4 regions of the Streptomyces sp. V4I23 genome follow, and region 1 is predicted to be linked to each of the others. Evidence: riboswitches for the same ligand, from Rfam matches in the RefSeq annotation. Region 1 holds a riboswitch; each other region holds the start of a gene.
What was found. Region 1 has a riboswitch for cobalamin ahead of QFZ82_RS35260 (energy-coupling factor ABC transporter permease). Riboswitches for the same ligand answer to the same signal wherever they lie in the genome.
Positions count from the first base shown of each region.

Region 1 (4,537 bases):
CACCGGCGCGACCCTGTTCGTGGAGAAGATCGCGGGCGCCGCCGCCGAGGAGGGCGCCCCGCTGGAGCGGGTCGAGTCCCTCGCCCGCCAGGTGAACGCGTCCTCCCGCAGTTTCGGCGTCGCGCTCAGCGCCTGCAGCACTCCCGCCAAGGGCGGGCCCACCTTCGATCTGCCCCCGGGCGAGCTTGAGTTGGGCGTCGGCATCCACGGCGAGCCGGGCCGGGAGCGGCGGGCGATGATGACCGCGCGGGAGATCGCGGACTTCGCCGTGGGAGCGGTCCTCGACGACCTGCGCCCCACCGGCCCGGTCATCGCCCTCGTCAACGGAATGGGCGGCACTCCCCTGCTGGAGCTGTACGGGTTCAACGCCGAGGTGCAGCGGGTGCTGACCGAGCGCGACGTGGCCGTGGCCCGCACGCTCGTCGGCAACTACGTGACCTCGCTCGACATGGCCGGCTGCTCGGTGACGCTGTGCCAGGTGGACGAGGAGCTGCTGCGGTTGTGGGACGCGCCGGTGCAGACGCCCGCCCTGCGGTGGGGACGCTGAGACCGCGCCCCGCCCCCTCCCGAACCGATCATCCGAACCGAGGAGTTCTCGTGCTCGACGCCGCATTCTTCCGCCGCTGGCTCACGGCCGCCGCCGCGGCCGTGAACCGTGAGGCCGACCGTCTGACCGAGCTGGATTCCGCGATCGGTGACGCCGATCACGGCAGCAATCTCCAGCGTGGGTTCGCGGCCGTCGTCGCGGCCCTGGACAAGGAGCCGCCGGCCGCGCCCGGAGCCGTACTGGTCCTGGCGGGACGGCAGTTGATCTCGACGGTCGGAGGGGCCTCCGGGCCGCTGTACGGGACGCTGCTGCGCCGTGCCGGCAAGGCCCTCGGCGACGACGCCGAGGTGAGCGCGGGGCAGCTGGCCGAGGCACTGCGGGCGGGCGTCGCGGCCGTGGCGCAGCTGGGCGGGGCGAAGGCGGGCGACAAGACGATGCTGGACGCCCTGGAGCCCGCGGTGGCGGCGCTCGGCGACAGCACGGAGTCGTTCGCCGCGGCCCGGGAGGCGGCCGAGCAGGGGGCGCTGGCGACGGTGCCGTTGCAGGCGCGCAAGGGCAGGGCCAGCTATCTCGGCGAGCGCAGCATCGGGCACCAGGACCCGGGGGCGACGTCGTCGGCGCTGCTGGTGGCCGCGCTCGCCGAGACGGCGGAGGCGGCCGTATGAGCGACTCCGCCCGGCGGGTCGGGATCGTGCTGGTGTCGCACAGCGCGGACGTGGCGCGCTCGGTCGCCGCGCTGGCGCACGGGCTCGCGGGCGGCGGGGAGCTCGCGCCGGTCGCCGCGGCGGGCGGCACGCCGGACGGCGGTCTCGGCACCAGCTCCGAGCTGGTCTCCGCCGCGGCGGCGGAGGTGGACCGCGGCGCGGGCGTGGCCGTGCTGGTCGATCTGGGCAGCGCCGTACTCACGGTGAAGGCCCTTCTCGCCGAGGGCGACGAACTTCCCGACGGCACCCGGCTCGTGGATGCCCCGTTCGTGGAGGGCGCGGTGGCCGCGGTGGTGACCGCGTCGGCCGGGGGCGACCTGGACGCCGTGGAGGCGGCGGCCTCGGAGGCGTACGGGTACCGCAAGGAGTGACGGGAGGGGTGCGTGCGGCCGGGTGTGGCGAACGGCTCACCCGGCCGCGGGCCGGTGCATCCGTGCGCGGCTTGTGATGTCGCTGGTCGGCGCACTACTGTCACGGAGCCTTGGTGTTCGGGAAACCGGTGCGGTACCGGTGCGGCCCTCGCCACTGTGATCGGGAAGTCCGGCTCCACCCCTCAGGGGAAGTCACTGGGCCACCGCGGGAGAGCGCGGTGCCTGGGAAGGCGGAGTCACGGGCGGCATGACCCGTCAGCCAGGAGACCGGCCAGGGCGCGTTGTCCATCCACGAGGTGCTGGAGAGGGTCTCCCGACCATGCATATAGCCGAGGGGTACCTGCCCCCGTTGCACGCCGCCGCCTGGGGCGTCGCGGCCGCCCCGTTCGTCGTCCACGGTGTACGTGCCCTGACGCGCGAGGTCAAGGCCCACCCCGAGTCCACCCTGCTGCTCGGCGCCTCCGGCGCCTTCACCTTCGTGCTGTCCGCCCTGAAGATCCCGTCGGTGACCGGCAGCTGCTCCCATCCGACCGGCACCGGGCTGGGCGCGATCCTGTTCCGTCCGCCGATCATGGCGGTGCTCGGCACGATCACCCTGCTGTTCCAGGCCCTGTTGCTGGCGCACGGCGGCCTCACCACGCTCGGCGCCAACGTGTTCTCCATGGCGATCGTCGGTCCATGGGCCGGTTACGGGGTCTACCGGCTGCTGCGGCGGTCGGGTGTCCCGCTGATGGTGGCCGTGTTCTTCGGCGCGTTCGTCGCCGACCTGTCGACGTACTGCGTCACCAGCGTGCAGCTCGCGCTGGCCTTCCCCGACCCGAGCAGCGGATTCGCGGGCGCGCTCGCCAAGTTCGGCGGCATCTTCGCGCTCACGCAGATCCCGCTCGCGGTGAGCGAGGGGCTGCTCACCGTGCTGGTGATGCGGCTGCTCAGCCAGTCCAGCAAGGGCGACCTGGCCCGTCTCGGCGTCCTGGTCCCGGGTGCGAAGAAGGAGGCCGGGGTCCGATGAGCCGCAACGCGAGGATCAATACGCTGCTGTTGCTGGCCGTGGCGGCGCTGGCCGTCCTGCCGCTCGTACTGGGGCTCGGCGACCACAGGGAGGAGCCGTTCACCGGCTCCGACGCGCAGGCGGAGACGGCTATCACGGAGCTGGAGCCGGACTACGAGCCGTGGTTCTCCCCGCTGTACGAGCCGCCGTCGGCCGAGATCGAGTCGGCGCTGTTCGCACTCCAGGCCGCGCTCGGCGCGGGGGTGCTGGCGTACTACTTCGGCCTGCGCAGAGGACGCAGGCAGGGTGAGGAGCGGGCCGCGGCGCGCGCGGGCGCCCTTCCGGAAGAGGCCGCCGGCGAGGCGCCCGGAGCGGAGCCCGGCAGCGGCGACGCCCCGGCCGCGAAGCTGCCGTAGGCGCCGATGCTGCCGATCGACGCGGCGGCGCACAGCAGTCGCTGGCGCCGCCGCCATCCCTGTGAGAAGGCCGTTCTCGGGCTGGGGCTGACGGTGACGGCCGTGTGCCTGCCGCCTTGGCCCGGCGCCGTTCTCGTGGCCGCCGCCTCCCTCGCCGTCCTGCTGGGTCCGGCCGGGGTCGCGCCCCGGCAGCTGTGGCGGGCCTTCCGCATCCCCCTCGGGTTCTGTGTCACCGGGGCACTGCCGCTGTTGTTCGCCGTGGGCGGCGCGGCGGGGCCGGTGGCTCTGGCGCCCGACGGTCCCGAGCACGCCGCCGCGTTGCTGCTGCGGACCTCGGCGGCGTCGCTCGGGGTGCTGCTGTTCGCGTTCACCACGCCGGTCTCCGACGTGCTGCCCCGGCTGGTGCGGGCGGGCGTGCCGCCGGCGGTGGTGGACGTGGCACTGGTGATGTACCGGATCAGTTTCCTGCTGCTGGACGCGATGGGCCGGGTCCGCCAGGCGCAGGCGGCCCGTCTCGGCCACACGAGCCGGGCGGCGGCGTGGCGTTCGCTGGCGGGGCTGGGGGCGACCGCGTTCGTCCGCGCCTTCGACCGGGCCGGCCGGCTTCAGGCCGGGCTCGCCGGACGCGGTTACGACGGCACGCTGCGGGTCCTCGTGCCGCGTGCGTCCGTGTCGCGCCCCTTCCTCGCCGCCGTGGCCGCGCTGCTGGCAGGCATCGTGCTGCTCACCCATCTGCTGGAAAGGTTCGTCCTGTGATCGTTGAGCTCGTCGACGCCGGTTTCGCGTACGAGGACGGGCCCGTCGTGCTGAGCGGCGTCGGCCTCGCGCTCCAGGAGGGCCGCTCCACGGCTCTGCTGGGGCGCAACGGCAGCGGAAAGACCACCCTGCTGCGGCTGTTGAGCGGCGGGCTGCGCCCGGCGACGGGCCACGTCCGGCTGGACGGCGAGCCGGTGACGTACGACCGTGCCGGGCTGACCCGGCTGCGGACGAGCGTGCAGTTGGTGGTGCAGGACCCCGACGACCAGCTGTTCGCGGCGTCGGTCGAACAGGACGTGTCGTTCGGCCCGATGAACCTCGGGCTGCCGGAGGAGCAGGTACGCGCCCGGGTGGACGAGGCGCTGGCGGCGATGGACATCGTGGCGCTGAGGGACCGGCCGACGCATCTTCTCTCGTACGGACAGCGCAAACGGGCGGCGATCGCGGGCGCGGTGGCGATGCGGCCGCGCGTGCTCATTCTGGACGAGCCGACGGCGGGGCTCGATCCGCACGGCCAGGAGCGGCTGCTGGAGGTGCTGGGCACGCTGGGCGCGTCCGGTACGACGGTGGTCATGGCGACCCACGACGTGGATCTGGCCCTGCGCTGGGCGGACGATGCGGCCGTCCTCGCGCCGACGGGCCTGCGCACCGGTCCCGTCGCGGAACTGCTCGCGGACCAGGCCCTGCTGGACGCGGCGCGCCTGCGGAGGCCGTGGGGCACGGCGGTGGCGGAGCTGCTGAGGTCGCACGGCCTG
Region 1 covers NZ_JAUSZW010000004.1:7,236,497-7,241,033, reverse strand. The annotation lists gene dhaK (dihydroxyacetone kinase subunit DhaK) at 1-547, shown strand, start outside; gene dhaL (dihydroxyacetone kinase subunit DhaL) at 598-1,212, shown strand; gene QFZ82_RS35265 (PTS-dependent dihydroxyacetone kinase phosphotransferase subunit DhaM) at 1,209-1,622, shown strand; cobalamin riboswitch at 1,717-1,913, shown strand; gene QFZ82_RS35260 (energy-coupling factor ABC transporter permease) at 1,942-2,631, shown strand; gene QFZ82_RS35255 (energy-coupling factor ABC transporter substrate-binding protein) at 2,628-3,026, shown strand; gene cbiQ (cobalt ECF transporter T component CbiQ) at 3,033-3,782, shown strand; gene QFZ82_RS35245 (energy-coupling factor ABC transporter ATP-binding protein) at 3,779-4,537, shown strand, end outside.

Region 2 (4,537 bases), 550 kb from region 1:
TCGCTTGCCGGTGGTGAGGGATCATGCCCTTCGCGAAGGAGACGTCCGCCGCGTTGTGGTCACCCTGGCGGGCGGAGGCCGACGCGGTCGGCGTCGGGGACTTGTCGTGGCCGCCGTGGCCGGACGAGCTGTCGCCTCCCCCGCCGCAGGCGGCGAGTACGACGGCGGCCGCGCCTGCGGCCGCCACAGCGGCGGCACGGCGGATCATGGAACGGTGTGCGGTCATGGTGGTGCGACTCCTGTGTCTTCACGGGATCAGGCATGGCTGTCGGAGACGGCGCCGGTCACAGTGACCGGGCACGCCAAGAAGGCCTATATGCGCAGGAGTTGCAGTTCGCTCAACGACGGCGGAGCGCGACCGCCCAGCGTCGCCGCGGGAACGGCTGTGGCCATGTCCGAGGTCGGGCACGTGACGGAGCCGGACAGAGCCAGGGCAGGAAGCGCGGGTGCTCCGGCCGTGCCGCCGGCCGCACACGTGGCGTCGGCATGCTCCGTGTGTCCGCCCGCATCGCCGTTGCCGTGATCGACGTGAAGGCACTCATCACAGCCTGAAGCGTCGGCGTGCTCCAGGACCCCGGCCATGGCCGTCGGGTGCGCGCTGTGGGCGGCATGGGAGGGCACCGACGGGACGGTGGGCCCCAGTCCGTGCATGGCCACCACACCGGCCAGCACAGCCAGCACGAGCAGCACGTACGCCCGGACCCCACTGGGCCGGTTCACGCGCCACGCCTGCTGCCTCATGCCCCGCATCGTAATCGGGCCCCTTCACCGTCGCCGACAGACCGTCCCGGACATCACGGACCGATGGTTCCACGCGCGGGGCGAAGCCCGGCAAGAGTGACCGCGACGAGTCGGCGGACCGCAGCTTCGGAGGGCAGGGAGCCGGCTGCGGTCAGGGCATGGAGGCAGTAGCGCGCGAGCTCGTCGGGCGCAACGTCGTCCCGGAGGTCACCGCTCGCCACGGCCTCTGCCAGCACCCCGCGGAAAAGGTCGACGAGCTGCTGCTGCGCACGGGTGACGTGCTCGCCGCGGTGCAGGAGCGCCGAGAGCTCCTCGGTGGCGTGCCGCCCGCGGTGGTGGGAGATGAGCGCATAGCGCCCGAGCACCGCTTCGAGCCGCTCGCCCGCGTCGCCGGGCCCGTCCCTGAGTTCGGCAAGCTGTTCCAGGTGGGCGGCGACGTGGCGTTCGTGGTGGGAGGTCAGGATCGATTCGACGTCCGGGAAGTACTTGTACAGCGTCGCGCGTCCGATCCCGGCCTTCTCGGCGATCTGCGTCATCGTCACCGACATCAGACCGCGCTCGGCCACCAGCTCCCAGGTGGTTTCCAGGATCGCTTCACGTACCGCGTGGCGGTGCGTCGCGATCGTCTCGTTCCACAGCTTCGGCACCCCTGCATTGTACGGGTCGACGCGGTCGTGACATGTTGACGTGAGAGAGACAGAGTGTCTCGTAAACTGATGGTGCTCGAAGATTCGACACCCGTGGAGGACATCTCATGGCCGACCCGTCCCCGTCCCCCCGCAGCGACCCACCCAAGGCGCCACGCTGGGCGAAGGTGTCCGCCGTCGTCGTCGGCGTCCTGATCCTGCTGGCCGTGATCGTGAAGCTCACCGGCCTCGGCGGCGACCACGGCCCCGGCCGGCACATGGGCATCGGAGAAACACCGTCGACCGGCGTCAGCGTGATCCAGACGTCCGGCGGCCACCCGGCCGCGTACGCACCGGAGGCCCACCGCTGATGGCCATGCCGCCGCGCCTCCGCAAGGCGGTCCTCACCGCCCACGTCACCACCTCGGTCGGCTGGCTCGGTGCCGTCTTCGCCTACCTCGCTCTCGACGTCACGGCGGTGACCGGCCAGGACGCGTCGGCGGTGCGTGGTGCCTATGCCGCGATGGAAGTGACGGTGCTGTACGCCATCGTCCCCCTCGCCCTCGCGTCGGTCGTCATCGGCATCGTCAACGCCCTGGGCACCCCATGGGGCTTGCTCCGGCACTTCTGGGTGCTGGTCAAACTCCTCCTCACCGTCTTCGCCGCCACCGTCCTGCTGATCGAGACACGGACCGTGAGCCACCTGGCAGAGACAGCGGCACGCACCGCCGACCCCCGCGAGCTGCCGGGCACGTTGCCCCATTCCGTCGGCGGGCTGGTGGTCCTGCTCCTCATCGTGATCCTCTCGGTGTTCAAGCCGAAGGGCCTGACCCGGTACGGGTGGCGCAAGCAGGAGGAGCAGCGGCGCAAAGAGCGCACCCGGAACACTGCGGCTCCGTGAGGTAGCCCTGGGCGCGTCCGCGGCGAAATCCTCAGGGCCCGGTGGTCGCTGCGACCGGAGTCAACGGCCTTCCGCAGTGCAGGTTCCAGCGCCCGGCCCGGCCGGTGATCTCGGTCAGCGACAGCGGCCGTACGTCGAGCCGCCAGAACACCTGCGGCGGAAGGCCCAGTGCGTGGACGAGGGCCGCGCGGATCACCGCCGGTTCCGCCACGGCCAACACCCTTTCCGTGCCGTCGGCACGGTCGTTCAGCCAGGCGCCGACGCGACCGACGAGCCTGGTCAACGACTCACCCCCGTGAGGCGCCGCATCAGGGTCCGAGAGCCAGGTGGCCACTGCCTGCGGCTCCGACTCGGTCACTTCTTCCAGCGACCTCCCGTGCCAGCGCCCCACGTCCAGATCGTCCAACTCCGTCAGGGACCGGGCGTCCATACCGAGCACGGTGGCGGTCTGACGACAGCGGAGCGAGGGGGAGGACGTCTGCATGGTCGACGGGGGAAGCCCGGCCGCAGCCGCGCGCGCCTGCTGCTGCCCGACCTGGTCCAGGGGACTGTCCCCACCGAAACGCGCTTGGCGCAAACCCTCATTGACGGCGGGTGCCACCAGCATCACGCGTACCGGCATCTCTCCCCTTCCTCTTTCGTGTCGCATAGAGACTAAAGGCACACGAGTACGGGCCCGCGCGCCGTAGCGCCGCAGGTCGCGACGCGGTACTTTCACGTGGACATGACGACGGTGTGACGGAAGTCCGGTGAGAACCCGGCACGGTCGCGCCACTGTGAAGCCTGTCCTCACATACGAGATCGGGACAGGCGAGTCAGACCCGCCACCGTCGTCCAAGGCACCAACGATCGGGACGCGTGTTCCCCAGGAGGTTCTGCCATGGCACTCTCCGCTGCCCCCGCGCCGGCCACCCCCGCCGCACCGGCCATCACCACCATCTCGCTGAAGGCGATCGCCCCTTGGGCGCTGTTCGTCGGCGTCCTCATGCTCGTCGTCCTGTACTTCGTCGGCGCGGAACAGGGCGCCGTCGCACTCCTCTCCGGCGAGAACGTGCACGAGTGGGTCCACGACGGCCGTCATCTGCTCGGCTTCCCCTGCCACTGACAACCGCTGAAGTCAGAGGTAGCCACTCATGAACTCCGTACCCGTCAGAGCCCTGCTCGTACGCGGCATGCTGGCCGGTCTCCTCGCCGGTGTGCTCGCCTTCGCCGTCGCCTATCTGCTCGGCGAGTCTCCTGTGGACGCGGCCATCGCCTTCGAGGAACAGGGCAGCCACGGCCATGGCGAGGAGGAACTGGTCAGCCGTGCCGTGCAGTCCACGGCCGGACTCGCCACCGGCATCCTGCTGGCCGGCGTCGCCCTGGGCGGTATCGCCGCCCTGGCGTTCTGCGTCGCGCTCGGCCGCATCGGCCGCATCGGCCCGCGTGCAACCGCGGGCTTGATCTCGCTGGGCGCGGCGCTGACCGTCTGCGTCGTGCCCTTCCTGAAGTACCCGGCCAATCCGCCGGCTGTCGGTGATCCCGGCACGATCGGCCGGCGCACGGCCCTGTACTTCCTGTTGATCGCGCTCAGCGTGCTGCTCGCCGTCGCCGCGGTCATTTTCGGCAAGCGGCTTGCGCCCCGGCTGGGCAACTGGAACGCGACCGTCGCTGCCGTGGCCGGATTCGTCGTCGCCATGGGTCTCGCCTACGCCTTCCTGCCGTCGTTCAACGAGGCGCCGGAGGGCTTCCCGGCCGCTGTCCTCTGGCAGTTCCGCCTCGGCTCCCTCGCCACCCAGCTCTCCCTCTGGGCCGGGTTCGGACTGATCTTCGGCCACCTCGTGGAGCGGCTGCTCGTTCCGCGGCGCGCCGGTGAGGCAAAGGCCGGGGCCGAGTCTCACAGAGCCGCAGCGGCGCACTGAGTCGATACGGCCAAGGAAGCCGACCGCTCCTGCAGGTACGTTGACGGTGCGGGGCGGAGTGCCGGAACCGGCCCCCCGCCCCGCACCGTTCCGCCATGCCGGTGTCGCCGGCGAGAGACAGGAAACAGGGCATGAAGAAGACTCTGCTGGCCGAGTTCACCGTGCGCCCCGGAAACGAGGAACACGTCGCCGCGCTGGTCAAGGACTACGCCGTTCGCGTCCGTGAGGAGCCCGGGAACCTGGCGTTCGAGGTGTACACCAAGGAAGCCGATCCCCTGGCGTACTGGATCTTCGAGGTGTACGAGGACGAGGCCGCTTTCCGGGCCCATCTGGCAGCGCCCTACGGCAAGCCGTTCAATACGGAGCTC
Region 2 covers NZ_JAUSZW010000004.1:6,684,612-6,689,148, reverse strand. The annotation lists gene QFZ82_RS32740 (DUF305 domain-containing protein) at 1-226, opposite strand, end outside; gene QFZ82_RS32735 (DUF6153 family protein) at 313-741, opposite strand; gene QFZ82_RS32730 (TetR/AcrR family transcriptional regulator) at 795-1,388, opposite strand; gene QFZ82_RS32725 (hypothetical protein) at 1,496-1,738, shown strand; gene QFZ82_RS32720 (hypothetical protein) at 1,738-2,268, shown strand; gene QFZ82_RS32715 (histidine phosphatase family protein) at 2,300-2,890, opposite strand; cobalamin riboswitch at 2,958-3,112, shown strand; gene QFZ82_RS32710 (CbtB-domain containing protein) at 3,149-3,373, shown strand; gene QFZ82_RS32705 (CbtA family protein) at 3,402-4,169, shown strand; gene QFZ82_RS32700 (putative quinol monooxygenase) at 4,301-4,537, shown strand, end outside.
Region 2: another riboswitch for cobalamin. It lies ahead of QFZ82_RS32710 (CbtB-domain containing protein); the one in region 1 lies ahead of QFZ82_RS35260 (energy-coupling factor ABC transporter permease).

Region 3 (4,537 bases), 1.1 Mb from region 1:
GAGTTCCGCTTCCGAGAGAAGGCGGGGGGTCAGCGACGGGAGCGAGGACGCCTTCAGCCAGACCTGGCACATCCATTCCAGCTGGGCCGTGCGGTCGTACGCCTGGGGCAGGGTCGCCCCGTAGGCGACGGTGCCGTGGTTCTGGAGGAGGCAGGCCGTGCGCTCGCGCAGGGCCATGAGCATGTTGCGGGCCAGTTCGGGTGTGCCGTACAGCGCGTAGGGCGCCACGCGGACCGGGCCGCCGAGTGCCGCCGTCATGTAGTGGACCGGCGGCAGCTCGGGCACCAGCGTGGAGACGGCGGTGGCGTGTACGGCGTGGGTGTGCACGACGGCCCCGGCCGGTGTGCCGCGGTAGACCTCCAGGTGCAGCGGCAGCTCGCTGGTGGGGGCGAGCGTGCCGATGACCTGATGGCCGTCGAGGTCGACGGCGACGGTGTCGTCGGGTCCGAGCCGGTCGTAGGGCACCCCGCTCGGGGTGACGAGCACGAGGTCGCCGACGCGGACGGAGACGTTGCCGGACGTGCCGACCACGAGACCCTCCGCCGCGGTTCTGCGGGCCGTCGTGACGACGTCCCGCCAGGCCCGTTCGATCGTGTCCGTCTCCGCGTGATCCGTCATGCGGAGATCCTGTCAGGCGCGCCTCTTCGGGCGACAGGCGACGGAGTGTGTTCGAGTGGATGCCCGGTGCTGTCGCAAGGGCCGAAAAGGGGCAAGCGGAATGCGCGGTACCTACTTACGGACACCGCAGAGCCGGGCCCAGTTCATCTTCCGTTCACCCAGGTTGCCTACGGTCGCCGAGTCAATGACGTCAAACGATTGCCTGGGTAAATGGAACACATCACGCTGCTGCTCGCGATTGTGATCGTGACAGCTCTCGTGTTCGATTTCACGAACGGTTTCCACGACACCGCCAACGCGATGGCGACGACCATCTCGACCGGCGCCCTGAAGCCCAAGACCGCGGTGGCCATGTCCGCCGTTCTGAATCTCGTCGGCGCTTTCCTGTCCGTGGAGGTCGCGAAGACGATCTCCAGTGGCCTCGTCGACGAATCAGGCATCTCACCTGAAGTCATCTTCGCGGCGCTCGTCGGCGCCATCCTCTGGAACCTGCTGACCTGGCTCATCGGTCTGCCGTCCAGCTCCTCGCACGCCCTGATGGGCGGCCTCATCGGTGCCACCGTCGCGTCCGTCGGTTTCGACGCGGTCAACGGCGGCGTCGTCGTCACCAAGGTGCTGATCCCCGCGGTCGCCGCGCCGCTCGTGGCCGGTCTCGCCGCGTTCCTGGCCTCCCGGCTGACCTACAAGATCGGCCGGAACGCCGACTCGAAGGCCACCTCCAAGGGCTACCGCGCCGGGCAGATCGCGTCCGCCGGTCTCGTCTCCCTGGCGCACGGCACCAACGACGCACAGAAGACGATGGGCATCATCACCCTGGCCCTGGTCGCCGGGAACGTCATCGCCCCCGGCTCCAACCCTCCCCTGTGGGTCATCGTCTCCGCCGGTGTCGCCATCGCCCTCGGCACCTACCTCGGCGGCTGGCGCATCATCCGCACCATGGGCAAGGGCCTGACCGACCTCCAGCCGCAGCAGGGCTTCGCCGCCCAGACCGGCGCGGCGAGCGTCATCCTCGCCTCCTCCAACCTCGGCTTCTCCCTGTCGACCACCCACTCGTGCTCCGGCGCGGTGATGGGCGCGGGTCTCGGCCGCAAGGGCGGTGTCGTGCGCTGGTCCACCGCGACCCGGATGTTCGTCGCCTGGGGTCTGACCCTGCCGGCCGCCGGTCTGGTCGCCGCGGGTTCGGAGTTCGTCACCCAGCAGGGTGACTGGGGCGTCGCGGCCGTCGCCGTCTTCCTGGTCGCGTCCTGCGCCGCGATCTGGTTCGTCTCCCGCCGCCAGGTCGTCGACCACACCAACGTCAACGACACCGAGGACCAGGAGCCCGCCGGCGTCGTCACCACCGCCATCGCGGCCGTCACCCCGCCGCCCGCGGGCGAGCTCAAGACCACCATCCCGGCCCCGGCCGAGCCCGAGCCGGCCCGTCCGGCCACGGTGTAAGGAATCATCAGCATGAAGATCGACTGGGCAGCTCTCGGCTCCGTGTTCGGCGTGAGCCTCGTCGCCACCGTCGCCCTGGTGGGCCTGTTCACCCTGGGCATCGTGGGCCTGACCAAGCACGAGGCGGCGGCCGCCGACGGCGGATCGGCCACCATGGTCCGCACCGGCGCCTACGCCTGCTTCGCCCTGTGCGCCGCGGCCGTGGCGTACGGCATCTATCTGATCGTCACCTGACTCCCCTTAGAGTCCTTTCGTCCGCTGACGACGCAGACCCGCCCGGAGCCGGGCCGGAGGCACCCCGCGTGCCTCCGGCCCGGCTCCGGCGCGTCCGGGGTGTGGGGCTTCGCACACTGTCCTTCCGCAGGTCAAGGGTGAGTTGACGGGCGTTCGCGGGCGTGGTGGACTGCCGGGGCCATCTACGGCGGCAGAAGAGGAAGTCCGGTGCGAATCCGGCGCGGTCCCGCCACTGTCACCCGGGAAGATCACACCCTGGGGAGCCAGGAACTCTCGCCGCCGGTCACGTCGAACCAGGGCGCGGACCCTGAGTGAGGACTTCTGCCATGCCCGGCTGCCGTTCAGCCCTCTCCGTCGGACCCCGCCTGCGGGATCACTGACCCCGTGCGTGCCGATCGCGTATTCGTGTACGGCGCCACCGCGGGCCTCGTCGTCGACCAGCTCGTCGGCGACCCACGCCGCGGGCACCCCGTCGCCGCCTTCGGGCGGGCCGCGGGCGCCGTCGAGCGACTGCTGTGGCGTGACCACCGGGGCCGGGGCGCCCTGCACACGGCCCTCTGCGCCGGCGGCGCCGTCGCCGTGGGCGCGCTGGCGTCCCGTGCTGTGCGCCGCTCCCCCGCCGCGTCCGTCGCTCTGACCGCCGCCGCCACCTGGGCCGTGATCGGGGGCACCACGCTCGGCCGGGAGGCGCGCCTCGTCGGCGAGGCGCTGGCCACGGGGGACGTCGAGGCGGCCCGCGCGCGGCTCCCCCATCTGTGCGGGCGTGACCCGCAGTCCCTCGACGAGCAGCAGATCGCCCGCGCCGTCGTCGAGTCGGTCGCCGAGAACACCTCGGACGCCGTCGTCGGCGCCCTGGTGTGGGGCGCTGTCGCGGGCGTTCCCGGGCTCCTCGGCTTCCGTGCCGTGAACACGCTGGACGCCATGGTCGGCCACAAGTCGCCGCGCCACCGGCGCTACGGCTGGGCCTCGGCACGCCTCGACGACGTGGCGGGCTGGCCCGGCGCACGGCTCACCGCGGCACTCGCCGCGATCGCGGGTCCCGACCCGCGGGGGGCGGTACGCGCCTGGCGGGCCGACGCGGCGAAGCACCCGAGCCCCAATGCGGGCCCGGTGGAGGCGTCGTTCGCGGGGGCGCTCGGCGTCCGGCTGGGTGGGACCCTGTCGTACGGGGGCCGCGTCGAGCACCGGCCGGTGCTCAACGGAACCGGGCGGGCCGTGGAGTTCGGGGACATCGGGAGGGCCGTGCGGCTGTCGCGGCGGATCGGCGTGCTGACGCTCGCGACATGCGCGGGCGCGCGACTGGCCTGGGGGGCCATGAGGGGGAGACGTACATGAGCGGCGGCGGACTGCTGGTCGCGGGGACCACGTCGGACGCGGGCAAGAGCGTCGTGACCGCCGGGATCTGCCGGTGGCTGGTGCGGCGGGGTGTGAAGGTCGCGCCCTTCAAGGGCCAGAACATGTCACTGAACTCGTTCGTGACGCGCGAGGGCGCGGAGATCGGGCGGGCCCAGGCGATGCAGGCGCAGGCGGCCCGTGTGGAGCCGACCGCGCTGATGAACCCGGTGCTGCTCAAGCCCGGCGGCGACCGCTCCAGCCAGGTCGTCCTGATGGGAAAGCCCATCGGCGAGATGAGTGCGAAGGGCTACCACGGGAACCGGCAGCGCGAGCTGTTCGAACCGGTCATGGCGTGCCTGGAGGAGCTGCGGGGCACGTATGACGCCGTGATCTGCGAGGGGGCGGGCAGTCCGGCCGAGATCAACCTGCGGCGCACGGACATCGTGAACATGGGCATCGCGCGGGCCGCGCGGCTGCCCGTCCTCGTGGTCGGGGACATCGACCGCGGCGGGGTGTTCGCACAGTTCTTCGGGACGACGGCACTGCTCGCCCCCGAGGACCAGGCACTCGTCGCCGGCTATCTGGTCAACAAGTTCCGCGGGGACGTGACACTGCTGGAGCCCGGACTCGACATGCTGCACGGACTCACCGGGCGGCGGACGTTCGGCGTCCTGCCGTACGCGCACGGGCTCGGCATCGACGAGGAGGACGGCCTGAGGGTGTCCCTGCGCGGCGCGGTCCGCGAGTCGGTCGTCGCCCCGCCGGTCGGCGAGGACGTGCTGCGGGTCGCGGTGTGCGCGGTGCCGCTGATGTCGAACTTCACCGACGTCGACGCGCTGGCCGCCGAACCGGGCGTCGTCGTCCGGTTCGTGGACCGGCCCGAGGAACTGGCCGACGCCGACCTGGTGGTCGT
Region 3 covers NZ_JAUSZW010000004.1:6,122,202-6,126,738, reverse strand. The annotation lists gene QFZ82_RS30100 (class II aldolase/adducin family protein) at 1-618, opposite strand, end outside; gene QFZ82_RS30095 (inorganic phosphate transporter) at 829-2,055, shown strand; gene QFZ82_RS30090 (hypothetical protein) at 2,068-2,289, shown strand; cobalamin riboswitch at 2,446-2,582, shown strand; gene QFZ82_RS30085 (cobalamin biosynthesis protein) at 2,674-3,624, shown strand; gene QFZ82_RS30080 (cobyric acid synthase) at 3,621-4,537, shown strand, end outside.
Region 3: another riboswitch for cobalamin. It lies ahead of QFZ82_RS30085 (cobalamin biosynthesis protein); the one in region 1 lies ahead of QFZ82_RS35260 (energy-coupling factor ABC transporter permease).

Region 4 (4,537 bases), 4.6 Mb from region 1:
GGGTGCAGAACGCCGCGCGCGGTGCGCGTCTTGTCCCAGGCCGGCAGCGGGCCGCTGCGCTCGGCGAGGCCGGCGGACGCCTCGTACGCGGCGAGCATGATGCGCTCGGCGATGCGGGTGGACAGGGCGCGTGCCTCGGGTGAGTCGAAGGGCAGCCGCAGCTTGAAGAAGACGTCCTGGAGGCCCATCGCGCCCAGGCCCACGGGCCGCCACTTGGCGTTGGAGCGCCCGGCCTGCTCGGTCGGGTAGAAGTTGATGTCGACGACCCGGTCGAGGAAGGTGACCGCGGTGCGGACGGTGGCGTCCAGCCGCTCCCAGTCGATGTCCCCACCGTCGGCTCCCTGCTCGACGAAGGCCCCCAGGTTCACCGAGCCGAGGTTGCAGACGGCCGTCTCGCCGTCGTCGGTGACCTCCAGGATCTCGGTGCACAGGTTGGACGAGTGGACCGTGTGGCCGGGCTCGGCGGTCTGGTTGGCGGTGCGGTTGGAGGCGTCCTTGAAGGTCATCCAGCCGTTGCCGGTCTGCGCGAGCGTGCGCATCATGCGGCCGTACAGGTCGCGCGCCGGGATGGTCTTGCGGGCCAGGCCCTTGGCCTCGGCGGCGCGGTACGCGGCGTCGAACTCCTCGCCCCACAGGTCGACGAGCTCGGGCACGTCGGCCGGCGAGAACAGCGACCAGTCGGAGCCCGCCTCGACGCGCCGCATGAACTCGTCGGGGATCCAGTGCGCGAGGTTGAGGTTGTGCGTACGCCGGGCGTCCTCGCCGGTGTTGTCGCGCAGCTCCAGGAACTCCTCGACGTCGGCGTGCCAGGTCTCCAGGTAGATCGCGGCGGCGCCCTTGCGCCGGCCGCCCTGGTTCACGGCGGCGACCGAGGCGTCGAGCGTCTTCAGGAACGGGACGATGCCGTTGGAGTGCCCGTTGGTGCCGCGGATCAGCGAACCGCGGGCGCGGACGCGCGAGTACGAGAGCCCGATGCCGCCCGCGTGCTTGGACAGGCGCGCGACCTGGTGGTAGCGGTCGTAGATCGAGTCGAGCTCGTCGAGCGGCGAGTCCAGCAGGTAGCAGGACGACATCTGCGGGTGGCGGGTGCCGGAGTTGAAGAGCGTGGGGGAGGAGGGGAGGTAGTCGAGCCGGCTCATCAGGCCGTACAGGTCGGCGACCTCGTCCACCGAGCGGACGCTGTCGTCCTCGGCGAGGCCGCAGGCGACGCGCAGCATGAAGTGCTGCGGCGCCTCGACGACCTGACGGCTGATGGGGTGACGCAGCAGGTAGCGGCTGTAGAGCGTGCGCAGGCCGAAGTAGCCGAAGCGGTCGTCGGCGGCCGGGTCGACGAGCGCGTCGAGCCGGGCCGCGTGCAGCGCCACGAACGCGGCGGTGCGGTCCGCGATCAGGCCCTCGCGGTGCCCGACCGCGACGGAGGCCGAGAACGACACCGCCCCCTGGCCTGCGGCCTCGTCCGCGATCGTGCGGGTCAGCAGCCGGGCGGCGAGACGGGAGTAGGCCGGGTCCTCGGAGATCAGACCGGCGGCGGCATCGGTGGCGAGGGAGCGCAGTTCGGCCTCGTCCGATCCGGCGTGCCGCCCGCGCAGCGCGGCGGCGGCGACCCTGCCGGGGTCGGTGTCGGGCAGATCGGCCGTCAGATCCGTGAGGGTCCGCAGCAGGCCGGCCCCGGGACCGGCCGTGGTCTGCTCCGCGGTGCCTGAAGCCGGATCGGCTGGCGCGATGGTCATGTGATGCTCTCCCTCGCTCGGCTCTGGGCCGGCGGGGGAGGCGGGGACCATGCCGGCGCGGGCCCGCGGACGGGCAGCACGAGGCACGGCGTCCACCGGCCCTACCGCGAGGCCCGGACGTCTCGGCACCCGGTTCGGTCGAGCCGGATGCACCGTCGGCAGGTCCTCGGACTTGTCGGGTACGCACAGCGCACCGGATCACACCGTTGCGGGACAGTTCCGGATTCGCACCGGATTCCCCTGCGGCGACAGCCAGATGAGCATACATGTGGGGGCGGGGTGCTGCGCATGCCCCCACATGTTGTGTCTCGCGGGCTCAGAGCTCCAGGGCGTACGTCAGCAGGGGAACGTTCTCGACCGGCGCCCAGTCCCGCTCGGGGGTGCGTACGAAGCCCAGGCGGGCGTATATCCGGTGCGCCGCGTGCATCATCGGCTGCGTCGACAGCACCACGCGCACGCACCCGGGCACCGCCCGGGCCCGGTCGACACAGGTCCGCACCAGCGCCTCGCCCACCGCCCGTCCCCGGGCCTCCTCGGCCACGGCCAGCGTCCGGAACTCGGCCTCGCCGGGACCCGCGAGGTCGGCGTACGGGCCGCCGGCGGGAACGAAGGCCACCCCGCCGAGCACGGTTCCCCGCCCGTCCACGGCGACGTACACCTCCGTGTGCGCGGCGCGTCCCGCGACGTCCCGCAGCACCTCCAGATACGGGTCCTCCTCGCCGAAGTCGAGCATTCCGCCGCGCAGATACGCCTGTGCGGTCAGCTCCCCCAGCGCCCCGTACTCCCCGGATTCGATCCGCCTGATGGTGATGTCCATGCCCGGCAGTGTGCATCAGAGCACGACGAAGGGCCGCCGCATTTCCCTGGGGGAGATACGACGGCCCTTGCGTACGCGATCCGTCAGTGGCCGCCGGGGGCGCCCGCCGTGGCCGGCGGCAGTTCCACCTTGACGCCCGGGTCCCCCGCGTCCGCCGTGTAGTCGGACGGGCTGGTCTCGTCGACGCCGTCGGGGGCCTTGGCCGCCTTCAGGACGAAGGTGAGCACCACGGTGACGACGAGGTTCAGCACGAACGCGGTGAGGCCGATGTAGCCGATCTCGCCGATGCCGGGGATCTCGGCCGACGAGCCGCCGAAGTGCTTCTGTGTCGGGCTCGCCACGCCGTAGGCGGCCACCGTGCCGTAGATCATGCCGACCGCCCAGCCGGCGATGAGCGCCCAGCGGTGGAACCAGCGGGTGAACAGGCCGCCCACCAGGGCCGGGAACGTCTGCAGGATCCAGATGCCGCCCAGCAGCTGGAAGTTGATCGCCACGGTCTTGTCCATGGTGAGGACGAAGACCAGGGCGCCGACCTTCACCAGCAGCGAGACCAGCTTGGAGACCTTGGTCTCCTGCGCCGGGGTCGCGTCGGGCTTGAGGAAGTCCTTGTAGATGTTCCGGGTGAACAGGTTGGCCGCGGCGATGGACATGATGGCCGCCGGGACCAGCGCGCCGATGCCGATCGCGGCGAAGGCGACGCCCGCGAACCAGTCCGGGAACATGTTCTCGAACAGCTGCGGGATGGCCAGCTGACCGTTGGTGACCTTCACGCCCGCCGCGATGGCCATGAAGCCGAGCAGGGCCAGCAGGCCCAGCATCAGCGAGTACAGCGGCAGGATCGTGGTGTTGCGGCGGATCACCTCACGGCTGCGCGAGGACAGCGTCGCCGTGATGGAGTGCGGGTACATGAAGAGCGCGAGCGCCGAGCCCAGGGCCAGGGTGGCGTAGCCCCATTGGCCCATCTCGCCGGGTACCAGGGCGCCGACGGGCTTGTCCGTGGCCGGGTTGATCTGCGAGAACTTCTCGCCGGCGGCGGAGAAGATCGCGTCGAAGCCGCCGAGCTTGATCGGGATGTAGATGATCGCCACCGCGATGACGATGTAGATCAGGGTGTCTTTGACGAAGGCGATCAGCGCCGGCGCACGCAGTCCGGAGGAGTACGTGTAGGCCGCGAGCACACCGAAGGCGATCAGCAGCGGCAGGTCCTTGATGAACCAGTTGGTGTTCTCGCCACCGCCGACGCCCATGACGTCGAGCACGGCCTGGATGCCGACCAACTGCAGCGCGATGTACGGCATCGTGGCGAGGAGGCCGGTGAACGCGACCGCCAGGGACAGGCCCTTGGAACCGAAACGTCCGCGGACGAAGTCGGCAGTCGTCACGTACCCGTGCTTGTGCGACACCGACCACAGGCGCGGCAGGAAGGTGAAGATCAGCGGGTAGACGAGGATCGTGTACGGCACGGCGAAGAAGCCGGCCGCGCCCGCGGCGTAGATGGCCGCCGGGACGGCGACGAAGGTGTACGCGGTGTACAGGTCGCCGCCCAGCAGGAACCAGGTCACCCAGGTGCCGAACGATCTGCCGCCCAGACCCCATTCGTCGAGGCTGTGCTCGTTCTCGGCCTTGCGCCAGCGGGCGGCCAGGAAGCCCATGACCGTCACGGCCAGGAAGAAGAAGATGAAGACGCCGAGTGCGACGCCGTTCACGCCGTCCTTCATCGGGAGGCACCTCCCTTGCGGGCGCGCTGGTCACGCTGCCACAGCTTGTAGGCGATCATCGTCAGCGCCGTCGACACCACGACCCAGAGCATCTGGTACCAGTAGAAGAACGGCATGCCGATGAACGTCGGCTCGACCTTCGCGTAGGAACCGACCCAGAGCATCGCCACGAAGGGTGCGAAGAGACAGAGGGCGATGATCACGCGCACCGGTGTGACGACCGGTTGTTTCGCTTCGGGCGCTTCAGGCGCGTCCGGTGCCTCGGGCACTGC
Region 4 covers NZ_JAUSZW010000004.1:2,643,031-2,647,567, reverse strand. The annotation lists gene QFZ82_RS14000 (ribonucleoside-diphosphate reductase subunit alpha) at 1-1,730, opposite strand, end outside; cobalamin riboswitch at 1,870-2,002, opposite strand; gene QFZ82_RS13995 (GNAT family N-acetyltransferase) at 2,047-2,547, opposite strand; gene mctP (monocarboxylate uptake permease MctP) at 2,631-4,265, opposite strand; gene QFZ82_RS13985 (DUF3311 domain-containing protein) at 4,262-4,537, opposite strand, start outside.
Region 4: another riboswitch for cobalamin. It lies ahead of QFZ82_RS14000 (ribonucleoside-diphosphate reductase subunit alpha); the one in region 1 lies ahead of QFZ82_RS35260 (energy-coupling factor ABC transporter permease).